Prochlorococcus marinus str. MIT 9312: one gene and its partner. The main gene of each other region encodes a partner of the protein of the gene in region 2 in a complex. Links are inferred from orthologs where the notes say so. Each region holds a gene or a part of one and is shown on either strand. Other genes may lie near its edges. The genes, in order: tsaE and tsaD.

Region 1 (10,021 bases), 1.2 Mb from region 2 along the record:
TACAGTAGGTCCCATTCTTCTCAAAATAGTAGCTATCCTAGCCTCTAATTCTTTTGGGCTAAATGGTTTAGATAAGTAATCATCAGCACCTAAGTCCAAACCTGCAACTCTTTCTGAAATAGCCTCTAGAGCGGTTAAGAATATTATTGGCACTACTGATTCAGCTCTAATTCTTCTGCAAACTGCGAATCCATCCATTTTTGGAAGCATAACATCAAGAACTATCAAATCTGGGGAATCCCTGTGAAAAGATTCAATAGCTTCTTCGCCGTTAGTGGCTGAAAAAACTTGATATCCTGCTAGTTGAAGCCTTGTAACTAATACCTTCAAAACTGCAGGTTCATCATCAACAACTAAAATTCTTGCTTTTGACATAGTTCAAAAAAATTTCTCAATATTTCAAAGCAAAGAATTATTGCATTGAATATTTATTCTAACAATTAAAAATATAACATTACGAACCCTCAAAGGGATATTCCGTAGATTTACAAAAATTTTCAATAATTTGTGGATATAAATTTTTTCGTAAACTTTTTACTTCATTCATAAAAATATATTACTGTAATTTTCTTCTTGAAAATTTAAACAATTTTAAAAGTTGAGAGCAAATAAAAGGAGCAAAAAAACCTGTAAGGAATACCTCAGCTAAAATATTTTGAACACTAGGGATAACCAGTAAAAAAGTAATATCTGAAAAATCTTTAAACAAAATTTGTAAAAAATAAAGAGTCCCACATAACAAACTTCCAAAAGAACAAATTAAACCATACCTAAAATGTCCCACCAAAATATTACTATGTAATTTAATTCTCCCAAATACAATTCCACATAAAATTAAGCCCGGTATTTGAGTAAAACTACTATCTAAAGTTACAGAATCTAAAATTAGACCTAAAAACAAACCAAATATTAGTCCATTGATTGATCCATAAGTCATTGACCAAGGTAATAACCAAAATAACGGCCAATATGGCTGAACACCTAACAATCCAAGCCAATTTGGATGCCACAAAAAAATAATTGGGATAAAAATAAATGATATTATTGATGATTTTTTTTTGAAAAATGTATTCATTCAATATTGACTTTTAAAATTTGCACCCAATCAATTAAGTGAGGTTTTGCTAAAAGTGATATTTTTGCCGTTTTTTTTGCTTTAAATGTCTCATCTATAGATTGGACAATACCAATGGGTATATTTGGAGGTAATAACGTACTAGCAGGAGAAGATGATACAAAATCTCCGACTTTAATATCAGCATCTTTTGAAAAAAGTATTAAGCTAGGAAAATCAGACCCTAAACCGACCAGTAATCCATTAATTTGAATTCTATCCACCCAAACGCCTAACTTACTTTCTGGAGAGGTTATTAAAGTTACCGACGAAGTAAATAAAGAAGTATTATTTACTCTTCCTAATAATCCCCCTGGACCAATAACAGTACTACCAATTTCCACTCCATCTTTTGAACCTTTATTTAATATTATTTGTCTCCACCAACTACCTGTTTTTCTAGAAATAACTGCAGCTGAAATATTATCATTATTAGTTGATTCTTGAAGAGATAGGATTTCCCGCAGTCTTGAATTGTCCTTTTTAAGAAGATTTAACTTTATTAAAGATTCTTGATCAATACTCTCTAGTATAACTTCTTTTTGAAATTGACCAGGCCAAAACGGCTTTGAAATAAAATAATAAAAATCCTTATAAAAAGATCCCTTTGATATCCTCACAAAAACTAAAAATACAAAAACTCCGAAGAAAAACCAACTTTGCTTTTTATGCCACCAACGACTAGTAGAAATTCGTCGGATATCTAACATAATATTAATCTCTTATGGCGTTCCTTATAAAGTCTGGAGTATCGACAACTCTTTTCAGTTTTTTAAAATCATCCAAAACCTCTCCACAACCATTAACTACGCACAGCAATGGGTTTTCTGCTATGTGAGTAAAAATTCCTGTTTCATCGCTCAATAAATCATTAATTCCTCTGACTAAAGCTCCACCTCCTGCAAGCATAATCCCCCTGTCAACAATATCTGCAGCAAGTTCAGGGGGGGTTCGCTCTAAAGTTCTTTTGACAGCTTCCACTATTTTACTTAGTGTTTCCGCCATGGCCTCTCTAATTTCTCCTGATGTCAAAGTGACTGACCTTGGTAGACCAGATAAAAGATGTAAACCTCTCACTTCTAAAGTAGTTTTATCAAAATCATCATCTGGAAATGCAGATCCAATTTTGATTTTGATATCTTCTGCAGTTCTCTCTCCAACAACTAAATTGTGAACTTTTTTAAGATATAGCGCAATTGATTCATTTATTTCGTCGCCAGCTATTCGAACAGATTCACTTAATACAGTTCCGCCCAAACTTAATACTGCAACCTCAGTAGTACCACCACCAATATCAACAATCATAGTTCCAATTGGCTCAGTCACTGGTAGTGATGCTCCTATTGCTGCTGCAACAGGTTCATCAATTAAGTGAACTTCTCTAGCTCCGGCTAATCCAGCTTCTCTTACTGCTCTTCGCTCAACACTGGTAACTCCGCTTGGAATACCAATCACGATTCTTGGGGCTACTATACCTTTGCCTTCGTTACATTTTTGAATAAATGTTTTTATCATTTGTTCTGCAGCATCAAAATCTGCGATAACTCCATCTCTTAGTGGTCTTACAGCTCTTATATTGCCAGGGGTCCTTCCAAGCATTAACTTTGCTTCTTTACCAACAGCCAATGGAATCCCTTCTTCTAAATCCATAGCTACCACAGAAGGCTCTTGTAAAACAACCCCCTTACCTGATACATGTATAAGTGTATTGGCAGTTCCCAAATCTATGCCAATATCTCTAGAAAATTTAAATCTGTTAAAAATCACAATAAGAATTCTTTTTATAAATAATATATCTATTTTTTGTTAAGCTCTCAGAATTCTGTCTTTTAGTTATGAATAGCACTTAAAACTTTGAGCAGAACCTAGAAATATGAGTAGTATTAAAAAAAAAATAATTATGGAAATTAACACTATTAACCTAGTTGGCAGAGCTGGAAGAGAACCAGATGTCAGATATTTTGAATCTGGCAGTATCGTAGCGAATTTCACTCTTGCAGTGAATAGAAGAAGCAGAGATGAAGAACCAGATTGGTTTAATTTAGAAATATGGGGCAAACAAGCTCAAATAGCAGCAGATTACGTTAAAAAAGGATCTTTAATTGGAATTACAGGGAGCTTTAAAATTGATAGTTGGAAAGATAAAAATACTGGTGAAGATAGATACAAACCAGTTGTTAGGGTAGATAGATTAAACTTACTAAGCTCCCGAAAAGAATCTGAAAATAACCAATATTCTAACAACAGTAGTAACTCCAGCGAAATCCCTTTCTAAGCTCTATTGTTTTTTAAAAATCTAATAAGTAGTTTTATAAAAAAATATAAGAAAATTAAAATTAAAATTGGCTTTACAAAATATTTGATTTGATCTAAATAAGTTTCAATTATTGGATAATTTTCACCAAATAAATATCCTGCATAAGTGAGAAGTGCGACCCATATAAAGCTACCAAATGTAGTCCAAATCAAGAATTTTCTTAATGGCATAAGTTCTATACCAGCAGGAACTGAAATTAACGTTCTTATACCTGGTACTAATCGGCCCCAAAAAACTAAAGAAACCCCGTATTTATCAAACCACCTTTTACTTTTATTTAAATCATTAGAAGAAATTCCTAAATATTTTCCTTTTTTATCTAAAAAAATTGAAAGTCTTTTTTCATTTACTAATCTACCTAAGTAATACCAAGGCAATGATCCTAGAATCGTTCCTAATAACCCCCAAAAAACTAAAATGTAGAAATTTAATTTTTGTTGATAAACAAAAAATCCTCCCAACGGCATTATTATTTCTGAAGGGATTGGAGGTATTATGTTTTCTAAAAACATAGCCAAACAAATTGTTAGGTATGCAATTGTTGAATTCTTTTCAACAGCCAAACTAATATAGTCAGGGATTGAAGTAAGAAAATTTATAAAAATTAAATTCAAACTTAGTATCTATAAAGCTCTGGTTTATAAGGACCTTCAACAGAAACATTAATATAATCAGCCTGTTCTTCAGTTAATTTTGTTAATTTTGCACCAATTTTATCAAGATGTAATCTAGCTACCATTTCATCTAAATGTTTTGGTAAAACATAAACCTCCTTAGCATATTTTTCTGACTTATTGAAAAGTTCAATTTGAGCTAGTACTTGATTAGTAAACGAATTACTCATAACAAAGCTTGGATGTCCAGTGGCACAACCTAAATTAACTAATCTACCTTCAGCTAAAAGGATTATTTTATTACCACTCGGTAAAGTTATGTGATCAACCTGCGGCTTAATATTTTCCCATGGATAATCTTTCAATGAAGCCACATCAATTTCATTATCGAAATGGCCGATATTACAGACTATGGCCTCGTCTTTCATCTTGACAAGATTTTTGTTTGTTATAACCTGATAGTTCCCAGTAGCTGTAACAAATATATCTATATCTTCCACAACATCGTCTAATGTAACAACGCTAAAACCTTCCATTGCCGCTTGAAGAGCACAAATTGGATCAACTTCAGCAACTTTTACAATTGCACCAAGTCCTCTTAGAGACTGGGCTGAACCTTTACCTACATCTCCAAAACCCATTACTAAAGCGACCTTACCTGCAATCATCACGTCAGTTGCACGCTTTATGCTGTCAACTAGAGATTCTCGGCAACCATATAAATTATCAAATTTGCTCTTAGTTACTGAATCATTAACATTGATAGCAGGGAAAGGTAGAGCATTTTGCTTTTGCAGTTGATAAAGTCTTGCAACTCCCGTTGTAGTTTCTTCAGTGACACCAATGATATTACTCTTAATTCTAGAATAGAAGTCACTATCAGTTTCCAACTTATACTTGATAGAATTGAATAAAGCAATTTCTTCTTCATTACCGGGATTATCTAAAACAGATAAATCTTTTTCTGCTTTACTACCAAGTATCAATAAGCCAGTTGCATCTCCCCCATCATCAAGAATCATATTTGGAGAGTCTGCACCCCAATCAAGGATACAGTGGGTATATTGCCAATATTCATCAAGAGTCTCACCTTTTTTTGCATACACAGAAATTCCTTGATCTGCAATAGCTGCTGCAGCATGATCTTGAGTTGAAAAAATATTGCATGAAGCCCATTTCACTTCTGCACCAAGATCAACAAGAGTTTCTATTAAGACTGCTGTCTGAATAGTCATATGAAGACTTCCAGCTATTTTTGCCCCTTTTAGTGGCTTTTCAGATTGATATTTATCTCTAAGTGCCATTAATCCAGGCATTTCCGTTTCGGCAATTTTAATTTCTTTACGACCAAAATCTGATAAAGATATATCAGCAACTACGTAATTAGTTGTGGAGCTTTTAACTGAATTTGCGATAACCATATCTAGTAAATACTTTCTCTACTAAACTATAAATGATTCTTGTGTAATTTTGTGTTTATTGAGAATTTAAAAGAGACTTTAAATTTAGGAAAAAAACTCTCACACAAATTAAATCCCCAATCAATTGTTTTATTAAAGGGTCCAATTGGGGCTGGGAAAACTTCATTTGTTCAAGGGATTGCAAAAGGCTTATCAATCTCTGAGGACATTACAAGCCCTACATTTGCTTTATCGCATCACTATAACTCCGGCAAAATTCCACTAATTCACCTTGATTTATACAGGTTAGAAAATGTTTCTTCAGCAAAAGAAGTTTTTTTTTCAGAAGAAGAAGAGGCAATACAAAGACAAGCTATTTTAGTTATTGAATGGCCAGAATTAATAGAACCAGTTATTGATAATTTCTGGAAAATAGAAATTAGTTACGCAAAAAATCATGGAAGACACTACGAAATAAGAGATCCCAAAAATTTCTTAACCTTCTCATAATATGGCTGTTGCTCGATGGCCCCTTCACCTAGACAAGTTAATAATCCACAAACACCTGCGAACTTAATGCAATCTTCTATCTCTAGTTCATTTGAAGGATAGCCAGAAGAAATTAATTTTGAAATTAAGCCAGCTAGAAAAGCATCGCCTGCACCAGTAGTATCGACAATTTTTTGTGAAGTAGGAGTTTCGGTAATTCCCTGCAATCCATTGATATACCATGCAACGGGATTTTTCCCATCAGTTATTATTACATCTGGTCTATTAGACAATTGTTGAGATATTCGGAAGGGATTTTCATCCTCAAAAAACAAAGTTGCTTCTTCCTTGGCAAGTTTTAAAACATTTGCATTATTTAAAAAGTTCTTGATTAACTTAACTTTCGCGGATTTACTAATTTCTGATGAAAAACTTGAATGATCCCAAAAGACCTCTCTCCAATTCAAATCAATAACTATTTTGACTTCAAATTTTTTAGCCTGTTCAAGAAGAAAAAAAATAGTCTCTGCTGATATTGGAGATGATAATAAGATCGTTCCTGTAACCAAATATTGTGTTTCTAGCAAAGATTTCTCCAAATTTAAAATTTCTTTTTCGATTAATTTCTTACTAAGAACTTCGTCTGCAAAGCATGAATGAGAACTTTCCTCAAAGCCTGAAAAAAAACGATCTCCAAATTGATCTCTATCAACATTAACCACGCGAGTAGATGAATCATTATCTAATTGCAAGAAATCTAAATTAACGTCCAATTCACTAAATTGCGTAATAAATTTTTTTCCATAATCATCACTACCCAAACTTCCTATAAATGTTGAATCTATTTTTAATTTTCTTAATGCACAAGCAACATTAGCCGGCGCACCTCCCAAAAAATCTGTAAATCCTTGATTTGACTTATTTCTGATTCTGTCTATTAAAGCCTCTCCAATACATATGACCTTTTTCTTTTTCATAAAATGAAAGCTTTTTCTTAACTAAGAATAATTTATTAAAAACGAATAATTTTTTTTTGAATTAAAGTTTAATTAAAAGCATATTTCATAGTGTCTTTAAATAAATCTGAAACTTGGAAGTGGAAAAATTGGGAAATTTCTTGGTCTTTATCAAAAGAATCTACTTCTGAAAAAAATATTAAAATTTTATTAGTTCATGGATTTGGGGCATCAAAAAACCACTGGAGACATAATCAAGATTTCCTTGGGAAATTTTCTAACTGCTTCGCAATTGACTTACTAGGATTCGGAGAAAGCAGTCAGCCTAGTGCTTTATTAAATTACGAACCTTATAAAGAGAATTCAATTAAATATTCATTTGATTTATGGAGTGATCAAATATCGACCTTTTGTTCAGAAGTAATAAAATCTCCTGTTTACTTGGTAGGGAACTCAATTGGTGGTGTTATTGCATTGAAAGCTGCTGAAATTCTCAAAGATAATTGTAAAGGTGTCATTTTAATTGATTGTGCGCAAAGAACTATGGATGATAAACGCTTGAAAAAAAGTGATGTTTTAATGAATTTACTTAGGCCCGTATTAAAAACATTAGTAAGACAAAGAATAATTAGTAATACACTTTTTATGAGAGCTGCTAATCCAAAAGTTATAAAACAAATCCTAAGAAAAGCTTACCCCTCAGGAAAAAATATCGATGAAGAATTAATTGAAATTCTATATCAACCCTCTAAAAGGAAAAACTCTAAAGAAGCATTTCGTGGCTTTATTAACTTATTTGATGACTATCTTGCTCCAGACCTGTTCGATAAGGTTGATACTCCAATCCAATTGATTTGGGGAGAAAAAGATCCTTGGGAATCCTTAAATGAAGCAAAAGAGTGGGAGAAAAAATTCAGGAATATCAAAAGATTAGATATTATTAAAGATGCTGGTCATTGTCCCCATGATGAAAAACCTGAAGAAACCAATAAGTTAATATGTGAATTTCTTCAGGAAACAAAATAGGCTTCTACATTATCACTAAGTCTTCTCAAACCTCTTAATCCATCTCGTTCTAGGTTTCTTACTCTATCCCTACTTATTCCTAGTACTCTTCCTATACCTGTAAGAGACATTGGCTCATCACCATCCATTCCATATCTCATTCTTAAAACTCTACATTGCAGGTCTGGTAATTGATGCAAAAGAGAATGAAGATCGCCTCTCATACAATCCATCTCTATTTGCTCGTCTGGCAAATCCTCGCCGCCTGCTAGTAAATCTAATAAGACAGTGTCTTCACCATCGCCAACTTTTGTTTCCAGACTAACTGGCTGTCCAGCTTTGCACATCAAATCTTTAACATCTTCTTCAGGAAGCTCTACGTATTTAGCAAGTTCACTCACTGTTGGAGTTCTAGACATTTCTTGACTCAACTCTCTTTGACCTTTTTTCAACTTATTCAACATTTCAGTTATGTGAATTGGAAGCCTTATTGCCCTACTTTTTTCAGCTATCGCTCTAGTAATGCCTTGTCTAATCCACCAGTATGCATATGTTGAAAACTTGTAGCCTCTAGCTGGATCAAATTTTTCTACACCCCTTACAAGCCCTATAGTTCCCTCCTGGATTAAATCTAATAATTCCATATTTCTTTTAGTATATTTTTTTGCAACACTTACTACCAACCTTAAATTAGCGGCAACCATTCTTTCTTTAGCCCTTTGTCCAGCTCGCAATCGTTTCTTGATTATTGGAATTGATAAATTTAATTTGCTAGATAATTCCTCAATACTTGGCTTATCTCCTGTTAATTCAATAATTTCCAATTCTGCTCTTTCAACTTGCATATATTCTTGGACTTGCCTACCAAGAGTAATTTCTTGCTCGTGAGATAATAGAGGAACTCTACCTATATCTCTTAAATAAGATCTAACAAGGTCAACATCATTACTAGCCTTTAAACTTGATATTGTTGCTAATTTATTCTCACTTAATGTTTCAGAAGACATGAAAATTGAATGTTGTTTTGTAAACAATACCATTAAGAATTGTAAAGTTAAACAAAAAAATCCACAAATTTACAAAAATGAGAATAAATACCTAGTTGATTTTAAATCAACGAAAGGCTTAATAGCCATTTTGCGGTACTTAGATATATAAATACACCTGCAATATCAGTGATAGTTGTTATGAAAGGAGAGGACATTAAGGCTGGATCCAGTCTCATCCTGTCAAACAACAATGGGAGAATAGCGCCTGTTGTAGCAGCTAAAGTCGTTATAGATATTAAACTTATTCCTACTGCAGAGGCTATTAAAGGACCTTCTCCTTGCCACCAAGCGAAAGGAAATACAACTAGCATCATCAAAACACCTAATAGAGCGCCTGTGATTGCCTCCTTAACTACCGCCTTAATTGCACCAAGAGACTTCAATTTTTGAGTACTTAAACCTCTAATGACAACTGTTGAACTCTGAGCTCCAACATTTCCCCCAGTACCTATTAGCAGTGGAATAAATGCAGCTAGCAAAACTATTTCTTTTAATATTTGATCATTCATCGCTATAACTTTTGTCGTCAAACCATTTGCCAAAACCAAAATCAACAACCACAAAATTCTTCTTCGAGCTATCGTAAATAAACTACTTTGAAAATAATCATCTTCATCTCCAGGTTGAACTGCCCCCGCTGCATAAATATCTCTTGTGGCTTCTTGCTCTATAACATCAATTAAATCATCAACAGTTACTATCCCAACAAGTCTTTTTTCTTTATCGACAACTGGGAGCGCTAAAAAGTCATATCTTTGTATTGCTCTTGCCACCTCTTCTTGATTCGTATTAGTAGAAATATTAACTACATCTTTAGTCATAACATCTCCAATTGGCTTAGAGGGATCAGCAGTTACAAGGTCTCTCAAAGAAAGAATACCAGTTAAATGTCTTTCCTTGTCTGTAACATATAAACTATAAATTGTTTCTGTATATGGAGCTCTTTTTCTGACTAAAGCAAGAGCCTCGGCTGCCGTTTGCATCTCTTTAAGATCTATGAATTCAGTTGTCATTAATCTTCCAGCAGTTTCAGGCTCATATCCAAGCAATTCAGCTGTTACTTTCCTTTCACCAGGA
Region 2 (10,215 bases):
ATTTACCGGAGGCCTTATCGAACTATATGGCCTTTCTAGGTTGGTCGCCAAAATCTGCCACGAGTGAAATACTTTCACTTGATGAGATATCTAAAATTTTTGAATTATCAGATATAAATAAAGCTGGAGCTAAATTCAGTTGGGAAAAACTCAATTGGATTAATTCTCAATACATAAAAAATATGGAAACAGTAAAATTGAGTGAGACCATAGGAAAATACTGGGATAATATGGGTTGGGATCCACCATCTCAAGAATGGGCTATTAAATTAGCAATTTTGATTAAAGACTCGATGACTCTTTTAAAAGACGCCATTGATCAATCAAAACCATTTTTCTTATTACCCCCAATTCAAAAAGAAGGTAAAGATTTTCTTGAAAGCAATGATGGCAAAACATCTCTAAAACTAATTTTAAATTATTTAATTGAGCAAAATACTGGAAAAGTAGATAAAGATAAAGCCAAAGAAATAATAAACGAAATCTCAAAAATGCATAATGTTAAAAAAGGTATTTTAATGAAATCATTAAGAGTAGCCTTTTTTGGTTCTCTCAGTGGGCCAGATTTAATTCAAAGTTGGGAACTTTTCTCTGAGAGTAAAAGTGATATATCAAGAATTGAAAGATGTCTTAAATCAATCTAATTTTTTTTTTGGCCTAATTCAAGCCGATTTACCAAAGGTTTAGCTGTAAGGCCTTGGATTCCTACCGTCATTAATATAGTAAGAAACACTAAACCTTGAAGACGTCCAGCTCCAAGGATGCCAGCCTGTTCTAATCTGATAGAAAAAAGAGAGGCTACAGCTGCAGTAACAATACCTCTTGGGGCTAACCAGGCTAAAAATACTTTTTCTTTTAAGTCTAATTCTCTTCCCATTGTTGCTATCCAGATAGAGATAGGACGAACAATGACCATCAACATAAAAACGCAAATAACCCCTCCCCAACCTAGCGGACTTAATTCACTCCAAGAAACATCAGCTGCCAAAAGAGGGAAAAGAACTGTAATTGCTAATTGAGCTAATTCACCTATTAAATTATCCAATCTATCCTTATCTATTACTTCTCTTTTGCCCACAATAAAACCTGCTGCGACAGAAGCAGGCAAGCCTGATTCTGGCAAAAAATATTCACAAATTCCATACACAAGGAAAATAAATCCAAGGGTAACTTGAAGCTCTATGCCAAATGAGGCTTCATTTTTTATTTTTTTTAAAATTTCTGATAGTAACCATCCCGCAGTTAATCCGATTAGAACTCCTCCCCCTAATCTTTGCATTAATGCAATAAATACATCGTTAATCCCACGTAGGTCCCCTAAAGTTAGTTCTAAAAGTAATAGTGCTAATACTGCACCAATTGGTTCAAGTAACAACCCCTCAGCTTTTAAAACTTCTGAAAGAGGGGAAGCTAATTTTATTTGTTCAACTAATGGAGAAACCACTGTGGGGCCAGTAGCTAGAACTATTGCACTATATATTCCTGCGACTTGCCATGAAAGGCCTGCTAGCCAATGAGCAATAAAAATTCCAGCTGATAATGAAATAAAAAGTCTTACCAATGAGATTTTTAAAACAGTATTTCTTATATTCCCCTCAGGCAATTTTAAATTTAATCCCCCTTCAAATAAAACCAAACAGACTAAAAGCCCTACAATAGTTTCTAGCCCTTGTCCGAGATCTAAAGGCTCAACCAGTCCTAAACCTGATCTTCCGATGAATAATCCAGAAAGCAACAAAATAACAACACTTGGGAATCCTGTAAAAGAAGAAAATAATCGAGCACAAGCACCTGCGAATACAGTTATTCCCCAAAGTAATCCAAGCCTTTCAGGCGTCATATAAACTTAATAAATAATAAAAATATTAATTATTTTGATTAAATCAATAATCTTATCGCAAGTCCATTAAATACAATACTTTTTAATTTAAGTAATCAGCTAAACAAAACTAAATTTCATTAAATCTCTTAAGATTTCTTTTAAATATATGATTTCTATTAAGAAAGTTGGCTTATTAAAGCAATAATAATAAAAATTATTCCTATACCAACAGTTGCCATTCTTCCATTCCATATTTCAGCTTGAGGAGTAAAACCTCTTTTCCACAAATTAAGTTCATTTTTATCAACGAAGTTTTTTTTCTCTTTAATCTCGATTTTAGATTGTTTGTTCATTGGAGTTAGAAAGGAGGATTTTCTTCATAAAGGGTATTTGCTTGTTCAATTGATAGTCTTCCTGAGACACCTAATTTAAGGGAACTTAAATGATCCTTAAATTTGATCCTGAACAACGCCGCTGCACCGATCATCGCCGCATTATCTGTACAAAGATTAAGAGGAGCTAAGTGAACTTTAATAGATTTTTTATTAGCTTCACTAATCATCATTTTTCTTAATGTATTATTAGCAGCCACTCCCCCAACTACAACAACATTATCCAAGCTATGATCTTCAGCACATCTTATAGTTCTCTCAACCAAGACCTCTGCAACTACTCTTTCAAAACTTGCAGCGATATCAGGAACTGGTACAGTCTTCCCATCTAAATTTATTTTCTCAACTAATCTTAATACAGCAGTTTTTAGACCACTAAAAGAGAAATCATATTTAAGAAATCCACCCTTTTTATCGGAAATTCTACATTTTGGTAAATTGAATTTCATAGGATCTCCATTTTTAGCAATCTTTTCAATTGCCGGTCCTCCGGGATAACTAAGACCTAATAATCTTCCAACTTTATCAAAGGCTTCTCCAGCGGCATCATCAAAACTTTTGCCAAGTCTTTGCATTCCCCTTCTATCATCAACCTTTATCAATTCAGTATGTCCACCGCTAACGAGTAATGTAAGAAAAGATTTCTTTGGATAGTTTTCTGAGAATAAAATTGAAGATAAATGCCCCTCCAAATGATGAATTCCCAAAAATGGCTTTGAATGTAACATGCAAAGTGACCTTGCAGTTATAGAGCCAACTCGTAAACACCCAACTAATCCAGGAGCTACAGTTGATGCAATATAATCTACTTCCTCAATTTTGATTTTTGATTCTGTTAAAGCCTTTTCTAAAACAAAAGGTAATAACTCTAGATGCTTTCTAGCTGCAAGTTCAGGAACAACTCCTCCCCATTTTGAATGATCTTCAATTTGAGATGCAATGATATTTGAATGAATTTTAAAAGTATTGCCAATATTAGAAACTATTGAGACAGATGTCTCATCACAACTTGTTTCAATAGCTAAAACTTTACGCATATTTGATTCAACTTGTTCTATTTTAATATTAATTTCTTAATTAACACACTATAAGGAATTAAAGATTGCAACTTATGAAATTCTTTTTTTCAATCATAACCTCAGTTTTTCTGTTTCTAGGAATTACTCCAATTGCTCTTGCGGCTAATGGCCCAGCCTTAAACGCTGACAGAGCAAGCACAGAATATACTGCATCAGCACTCAATAAATGCTCTGAAAACCCTAAGTTCATTGAGAGAGCAAGTTCTGCTACTACTCAAAAAGACATAGCAAGATTTGAAAGGTATGGCAAAGCATCTTGCGGCGATGATGGCTTACCTCATTTAATTTTGGGAGCCCCATTAGAACCATGGGGAGCACTTTTAAACAGAGGGCATGAAGGAGACCTTCTTATTCCAGGCACAATATTTATTTATATTGCTGGCATAATTGGTTGGTCAGGTAGAGAGTATCTAATTGAATCTAAAAAGACTAAAAATCCTGCTGACATGGAAATCTTTATAGACTTCGCGCTAGCCCAGAAATGTCTTATCAAAGGAGCCCAGTGGCCATTACTTGCAAATAAGCAAGGAAGAAGTGGAGAACTTAGAGAATCAGATAAAAACATCACTCTAAATGGTCCACGCTAAACCTTAACTTACATATTTATCTTAAAAAAATGTTCAAACTATTTAGTACAAAATACATGAGATCAGCTCCTGTTGTAGCAGCGGCTTGGATTACTATGACTGCAGGAATCATCATTGAATTTAATAGATTTTTCCCAGACTTATTATTCCATCCAATGAGCTGATTAAAGAGAGAATAGTCAAGTTTGTATTAACTTGATTATTCTCTTAGCTGTTTCATCAACATTGTGATTTGTTAATTCAAAATCAAATTGATTTGATGCAGAAATCTCATAACTAGCCCTTAAGAGTCTTTTTTTAATTGCCTCTTCTTTTTCTGTACCCCTATTTCTTATTCTTCTCTCTAACTCTGCTTTATCCGGAGGGAGTAAAAATATTGAAAGGGACTCAGGAAACTTTTCCTTTATTTGCTTTGCACCTTCCACCTCAATTTCAAGTAAAACGGTAAATCCCTTTGTGATTTTCTCATTGACAGAAGATAAAGGAGTTCCATAATAGTTCCCAGCAAATTGAGCCCATTCAAGAAAAAGGTTTTTTTCAATCATTTCTTTGAACTTTTCTTGCTTCAAAAAGTAATAATTTTCTCCCTCCTGCTCTCCCTCTCTGGGTTCCCTTGTAGTTGCAGATATTGAAAGCCAAATATTTTTATCTTTACCTAATATTTCTTTAATAACAGTTCCTTTGCCTACCCCGCTAGGTCCGGTAAGGATAATGAGTTTTTTTTGATTTTTCATATAAAAAAGTTTTACAGTAAAATGGACTTCTTGTGAATTAAAAAGAAATAATGCAAAAAGGTGTGCCGCAGATAATGGATATTACATCGATTAGATCTGTCTTGCATTATTTAACAAAGAACATTTTACCTACAAAGTTTGAAACTGCCCAACAACCAGAGCCTAATACTATTCAATTATGTTTCAGAGGAGTTGATTCTCAAACTTGGTTAGAAGTTTCATGGAATGGTGACTCTCCCAGAATACTAAAGATAAATAAGCCAGAAAAGATTGGAAGAGAAAGCACACTTTCTAAACAAATAAGATATGGATTAAAATATATGGCTTTAATTTCGATTAATCAAGATAATTTCGAAAGAGTTATAAAATTTGGTTTTGCAAAAAAACCTGGAGATGAAATCAGCAGATATTTAATTTTTGAGTTAATGGGAAAACATAGTAATATTTTTTATTTGGATAATAAACATAAAATAATCGCAGTTGGTAAGCAAATTAATTCAAGTAAATCTAGTTTTAGAACAATTTTAACAGGATCAATTTATTCTGACCCTCCAGTCAATCTCAAAAAACAACCTAGAGAAGATGAGTCTTTTCAATCATGGAAAGAATCAATTTCAACAGTGCCTGAGTCTTTGAAATACTGTTTAATAAATACCTACCAAGGAGTAAGTCCTAGCCTCACAAAACAATTAGAGGTAGTTAGTAAAACTAGCTATTCGGAAATAATGGAAAAAAACATTGATTTCATTAGCGATGCGAACTTAAAGGAGATATTTATAAGTTGGAAGATATGGATAAATAGGTTTAAAAATAATAACTTTAATTTTTCCATATTTAACAAATTTTTTTATTGCGTTTGGTTTTCAGATAAAGAAATTAAATGCGTAAATAAAATAGATTTATGCACCGGTTTAGAAAATTATTATGATTATCATTTAAAACAAAAAAAACTTGAATTCTTAGAAAAAAAAATTGAAGGGATGATTTTCAAACAAACTAATAATGAGAAAAAGAATTTAAATGTTCAATATGATCTTCTATCAAAGTCAGAAAACTACAAAGTCTATAAAGAAAAAGCTGATAAGATATTCTCAACAAATCCGCTCAAAAAACAAGATATTATTAGAGGACAAAAACTATATAAAAAATCAAAAAAACTGAAAAGATCTAGAGAATTGATAAAAGAAAGACTAAATATTTACAAAACCAATCTGGATAGATTAGATGAATTCAATACACTTCTAGAAAATATAAATTCTTTAAATCATGAAGACCTGATTGTAAAAATTAAACTATTAGAAGAAATTATGGAGGAAATTTGTAACGAGTTTAATATTCATCTAAAGAGACAAAGAGAAGATAAGAAAAGTTCATCTGAGATACAATCTTCACCAATTCAAGTTGATACTCCTTCCGGATTGAAGCTTCAGGTAGGGAGAAATATGAGGCAAAATGATTTAATAAGCTTTAAGTTTTCAAAAAAGGGCGATCTATGGTTTCATGCACAGGAATCACCAGGAAGTCATGTGGTGTTAAAGTCTTCATCTCAAGCAGCATCTGAACAAGATCTTCAAATTGCTGCAGATTTAGCAGCGTTATTTAGTAAGGCAAAACGAAACATTAAAGTTCCAATTAATTTAGTAAAGATTAAAGATTTGCAAAAAATAAAAAAAGGAGGACCTGGATGCGTTTCCTTTAAAAATGTAGAAATTATTTGGGGAAATCCTACAAGAGGAGAAGATTACATTAAAAAGAATCTTAAAACAGTAAATTAGTTTATAATAAAAAAAATTTTAAAATCTAAATGTTTGATTTTCTTTTGGGTACTCATGAATTTTTAGGAAATCATAGTTTTCCAGAATTTATTGTTGGATATCTATTTGGCGCTGCATTAATAATTGGAGCCCCTACTGTTTTCTTATTACTTGCCTTCGTAAGTGCTCTAATGAAAACAAATGGGAAAATGGGTGGCTATAGAGAATATGAAACTTATGGCGAATCATCTTTAAATGATGCCCCTCCTTTCTTATTGCCAGATCCAACCAATCCTAAATTAAGCAAATAATTAAATTTTTCAAAAAATAAAATTGGACTTTGGCAAGATTAATTTTAAACCTTTTTCTTAAAAAATCTTTATCAAACAATAATGAAAGGTACAGGTCAGAGTGAAAATAAATTTTTAGATACGATGACTTTTAGTGATCACTTAGAGGAACTTCGTCAAAGAATACTAAACTCAATTTACTCAATACTTATTTCAATATTCTTAAGTTTTCTAATAATAAAGCCATTAATATCTTTTTTAGAAATTCCAGCTGGTGATATTCATTTATTACAACTTGCTCCAGGAGAGTTTTTATTTGTCGCTATTAAAGTTGCAGGTTACAGCGGATTAATAGTTTCTATGCCTTATATTTTTTATCAAATAATATTGTTCATTTCCCCTGGATTAACAAAACAAGAAAAAAGCCTTATCTTGCCCGCAGTTTTTGGTTCAGGTCTTCTGTTTTTTTTAGGATTAATTTTTTCATGGTGGATATTAGTTCCTGCAGCCATAAATTTCTTTATTACTTTCGGTGCTGACATTGTTGAACCAACATGGTCAATAGAGAGATATTTTGATTTCGTTCTTTTATTAATGTCTAGCACTGCATTAGCTTTTCAATTACCAGTATTACAATTTATTCTTGGTTCTCTTGGAATAATTACTACAGAGAAAATGATTTCAAATTGGAAAATAGTTGTAATCTCCTCTGCAATCTTATCTGCAATTATCACACCTTCAACAGACCCATTGACAATGTCATTGCTATCTATATCAATTGTGTTTTTATTTTTTGTCGGTACTGGATTAACTTACTTATCAGAAAATCTCAAGTCAAAAACTCTTTCATCTTCTCATTAACATTTAATTGCAAGCTGACAGCTCTACCTAACCTTGGCCTAGCATTGACTTTCTTTAGCCATTCCCTTACTTCCTCTGAGTATCCACCTCTATTTAAAATCTCGATTTTATCAGCTATCGATTTTTTATATTCAACTTCACTTAAAGGAAATGATTCCTGTCCAAGGAATCCCCACATCATTTGAAAATAGACAAATTTTCCTCTTCTAAAGAGTCTAAAGTCATATTTTTTTCCCCAGCGATGAACCAAATAATGAATAACTTCATCTACGAGTAATGGGTTCATTTAAATCAATTAATTAAGACTTCCTAAACTTTTACTTTAAATTATTAAAAGTCCTATCTATTTGCAACAGAAATTGAGCAATTTGATTCATAATAACTAATAAATAACAGAACCAAGTAGCGAATGACTCAATTAAGTTCCAATGATGTTCCTTCAATGGGTCGAAGGCAATTTATGAATCTTCTTACATTTGGTACTGCAACTGGTGTAGCTTTAGGAGCCTTGTACCCAGTAGCAAATTATTTCATGCCTTTAAGAGCAGGAGGAGGCGGTGGTGGAACTTCTGCTAAAGACGAATTAGGGAATCCAGTAACTAAAACAGGTTGGTTGGCTACCCATCAAGCAGGAGACAGAAGCCTAGTTCAGGGTCTCAAAGGAGATCCCACTTATTTAATAGTTAATGAGGGCGGGGAAATAGGAGAATTTGGTTTAAATGCAATTTGTACTCATTTAGGTTGCGTTGTCCCATGGGATAGTGGCGCCAATAAATTCATATGTCCTTGTCATGGTAGTCAGTACGATACAAATGGGAAGGTAGTCAGAGGTCCTGCTCCTTTATCTTTAGCACTGGCTCATGTAGATATTGAAGATGATGCCGTACTTGTCAAACAATGGTCAGAAACTGACTTTAGAACTAATGAAAATCCTTGGTGGGCATAAAAAATGAAAGATCTTAAAAATCAAATCATGAGAAAAACAACTTTATTCATCTTCAGTCTGCTATTCATTTCGAGCATTCTATTTTATCCTAAGACCACTTTTGCTTATCCATTTTGGGCTCAGCAAAACTACGAATCCCCAAGAGAAGCTACAGGAAAGATAGTCTGTGCAAATTGTCATTTAGCCCAAATGCCTACTATTGCAGAGGTTCCGCAATCTGTTGGTGCTGATAGTGTTTTTAAAGCTGTTGTCAAAATACCTTACAAAAATGACTTGAAAGAGATCGGAGCTGATGGTTCTGAAGTTCCATTACAAGTTGGAGCTGTTGTAATGCTGCCTGATGGCTTTAAACTTGCTCCACAAGAAAGGTGGACCGAAGAAATCAAAGAGGAAACGGAAGGGGTTTATTTTACTAATTACAGTGAAGAGAAAGATAATATCATCATCGTTGGTCCTTTGCCTGGCGATACCAATAAAGAAATAGTTTTTCCTGTACTTTCCCCTGATCCATCCACTAATAAAGAATATCACTATGGGAAATACTCGTTACATATCGGAGGCAATAGAGGTAGAGGTCAAGTATACCCAACTGGAGACAAAAGCAATAATGTAGTTTTCACCTCTTCCACCTCAGGAACTATTAATTCAATAGATACAATTGAAGATGGTAGCTATAAGGTCAATATAGAAAACGAGAATGGTGAAATAACTACTGAAGCAGTCCCTGTTGGTCCTCAACTTATCGTAAAAGCACAAGACAAAATCAATGCAGGTGATCCACTTACTAATGATCCCAATGTTGGCGGCTTTGGGCAATTAGATGCTGAAGTTGTACTACAAAGCCCTTACAGAGTAATTGGATTAATTGCATTCTTTATTGGTGTAGGTTTAACACAAATACTTTTAGTATTAAAGAAAAAACAAGTAGAAAAAGTGCAGGCAGCAGAGGGTATTTAACTTTCTTTCTCAATGCTTATATTTCAAGCTTTTATACAATCTCCAGGTGAAACATTTTTAAATTTAGGATTTCTTACAATTCGATGGTATGGATTTCTGATTTCAGTTTCAGTTATAATAGGCCTATTTGTCTCTAAAAAACTTGCAAAGGCAAGGAATATTAACCCACTGTACATTAGTGAAATACTTCCATCATTAATAATCTTTTCAATAATTGGAGCTAGAGCTTATTACGTAATTTTTGAGTGGAGGCAATATAGCGGAGAGAACTTATTTACTTCTTTAGAACTATTCAATAACACCATTCAAATACCTTCTTTTCTGGCAGTTTGGGAAGGAGGCATAGCAATCCATGGAGGTCTAATTGGAGGATTATTATCTATTATCTATTTTTGTAAGTCGAAAAACATTCATTTAAAAACTTTCATAGATATATTAATACCCTCGATTATTCTTGGACAATCTATAGGAAGGTGGGGGAATTTTTTCAATAATGAAGCCTTTGGGGTGCCTACAAATTTGCCTTGGAAATTATTTATACCTATCCAAAATAGGCCTTTAGAATTTATTAATTACGAATTCTTTCATCCTACTTTTCTCTATGAGTCACTGTGGAATTTTTTAATATTCATCCTTCTTATTTTTGTCTTTAATAAACAGAATAAAACAGATTTTTTTAGGCCTGGCTTTATTAGCTGTCTTTATTTAATAAGTTATAGCTTTGGGAGATTCTGGATTGAGGGTTTAAGAACTGACCCACTATGTATTGGTGGGCTTCCGCCTTTCTGTAGTG

What was found.
Region 1: the proteins of tsaD (region 2) and tsaE are in contact, whole or in part, in a crystal structure (PDB 6N9A), measured with the Thermotoga maritima proteins. The link is inferred for Prochlorococcus marinus str. MIT 9312 from one-to-one orthologs. Residues at the interface, in WP_004082750.1 of Thermotoga maritima: Cys10, Asp11, Arg49, His50, Leu82, Gly84, Gly135, Gly136, Glu154, Thr155, Leu156, Asp157, Asp158, Ser159, Glu162, Asp165, Lys166, Arg169, Leu170, Tyr175, Lys213, Thr214, Leu217, Tyr218, Gln221, Arg222, Asn324; in WP_004082108.1 of Thermotoga maritima: Leu37, Gly38, Lys46, Lys57, Val59, Lys60, Ser61, Thr63, Phe64, Thr65, Leu66, Met67, Val69, Pro71, Tyr82, Arg83, Leu84, Asp86, Asp88, Phe89, Asp93, Ile128, Asp130, Glu131, Arg134.

Annotation. Positions count from the first base shown.
Region 1 is NC_007577.1:1,601,176-1,611,196, forward strand. What follows is about bases 4,493-7,236. They hold tsaE (tRNA (adenosine(37)-N6)-threonylcarbamoyltransferase complex ATPase subunit type 1 TsaE), read left to right. Parts: upstream 4,493-5,517; coding sequence 5,518-5,955; downstream 5,956-7,236. Other genes in these bases: ahcY (adenosylhomocysteinase), read right to left, coding at 4,493-5,466; PMT9312_RS08870 (carbohydrate kinase family protein), read right to left, coding at 5,913-6,911; PMT9312_RS08875 (alpha/beta fold hydrolase), read left to right, coding at 7,002-7,236. Outside these bases: response regulator transcription factor RpaB, read right to left, coding at 1-375; PMT9312_RS08835 (hypothetical protein), read right to left, coding at 557-1,075; rod shape-determining protein MreC, read right to left, coding at 1,072-1,824; PMT9312_RS08845 (rod shape-determining protein), read right to left, coding at 1,829-2,881; PMT9312_RS08850 (single-stranded DNA-binding protein), read left to right, coding at 3,015-3,389; PMT9312_RS08855 (DedA family protein), read right to left, coding at 3,386-4,045; more of ahcY, read right to left, coding at 4,048-4,492; more of PMT9312_RS08875, read left to right, coding at 7,237-7,916; PMT9312_RS08880 (RpoD/SigA family RNA polymerase sigma factor), read right to left, coding at 7,901-8,902; mgtE (magnesium transporter), read right to left, coding at 9,004-10,021. UniProt on the Escherichia coli protein: Required for the formation of a threonylcarbamoyl group on adenosine at position 37 (t(6)A37) in tRNAs that read codons beginning with adenine.
Region 2 is NC_007577.1:434,799-445,013, reverse strand. The notes cover bases 1,217-4,154. They hold tsaD (tRNA (adenosine(37)-N6)-threonylcarbamoyltransferase complex transferase subunit TsaD), read right to left. Parts: upstream 3,252-4,154; coding sequence 2,181-3,251; downstream 1,217-2,180. Other genes in these bases: gmk (guanylate kinase), read right to left, coding at 4,060-4,154; psaJ (photosystem I reaction center subunit IX), read left to right, coding at 3,910-4,044; PMT9312_RS02410 (photosystem I PsaF protein (subunit III)), read left to right, coding at 3,326-3,880; PMT9312_RS02420 (high light inducible protein), read right to left, coding at 1,999-2,175; PMT9312_RS02425 (cation:proton antiporter), read right to left, coding at 1,217-1,840. Outside these bases: gltX (glutamate--tRNA ligase), read left to right, coding at 1-644; more of PMT9312_RS02425, read right to left, coding at 641-1,216; more of gmk, read right to left, coding at 4,155-4,614; PMT9312_RS02395 (NFACT RNA binding domain-containing protein), read left to right, coding at 4,689-6,389; PMT9312_RS02390 (hypothetical protein), read left to right, coding at 6,419-6,679; twin-arginine translocase subunit TatC, read left to right, coding at 6,761-7,519; PMT9312_RS02380 (DUF3067 family protein), read right to left, coding at 7,488-7,805; petC (cytochrome b6-f complex iron-sulfur subunit), read left to right, coding at 7,929-8,465; petA (cytochrome f), read left to right, coding at 8,493-9,422; lgt (prolipoprotein diacylglyceryl transferase), read left to right, coding at 9,435-10,215.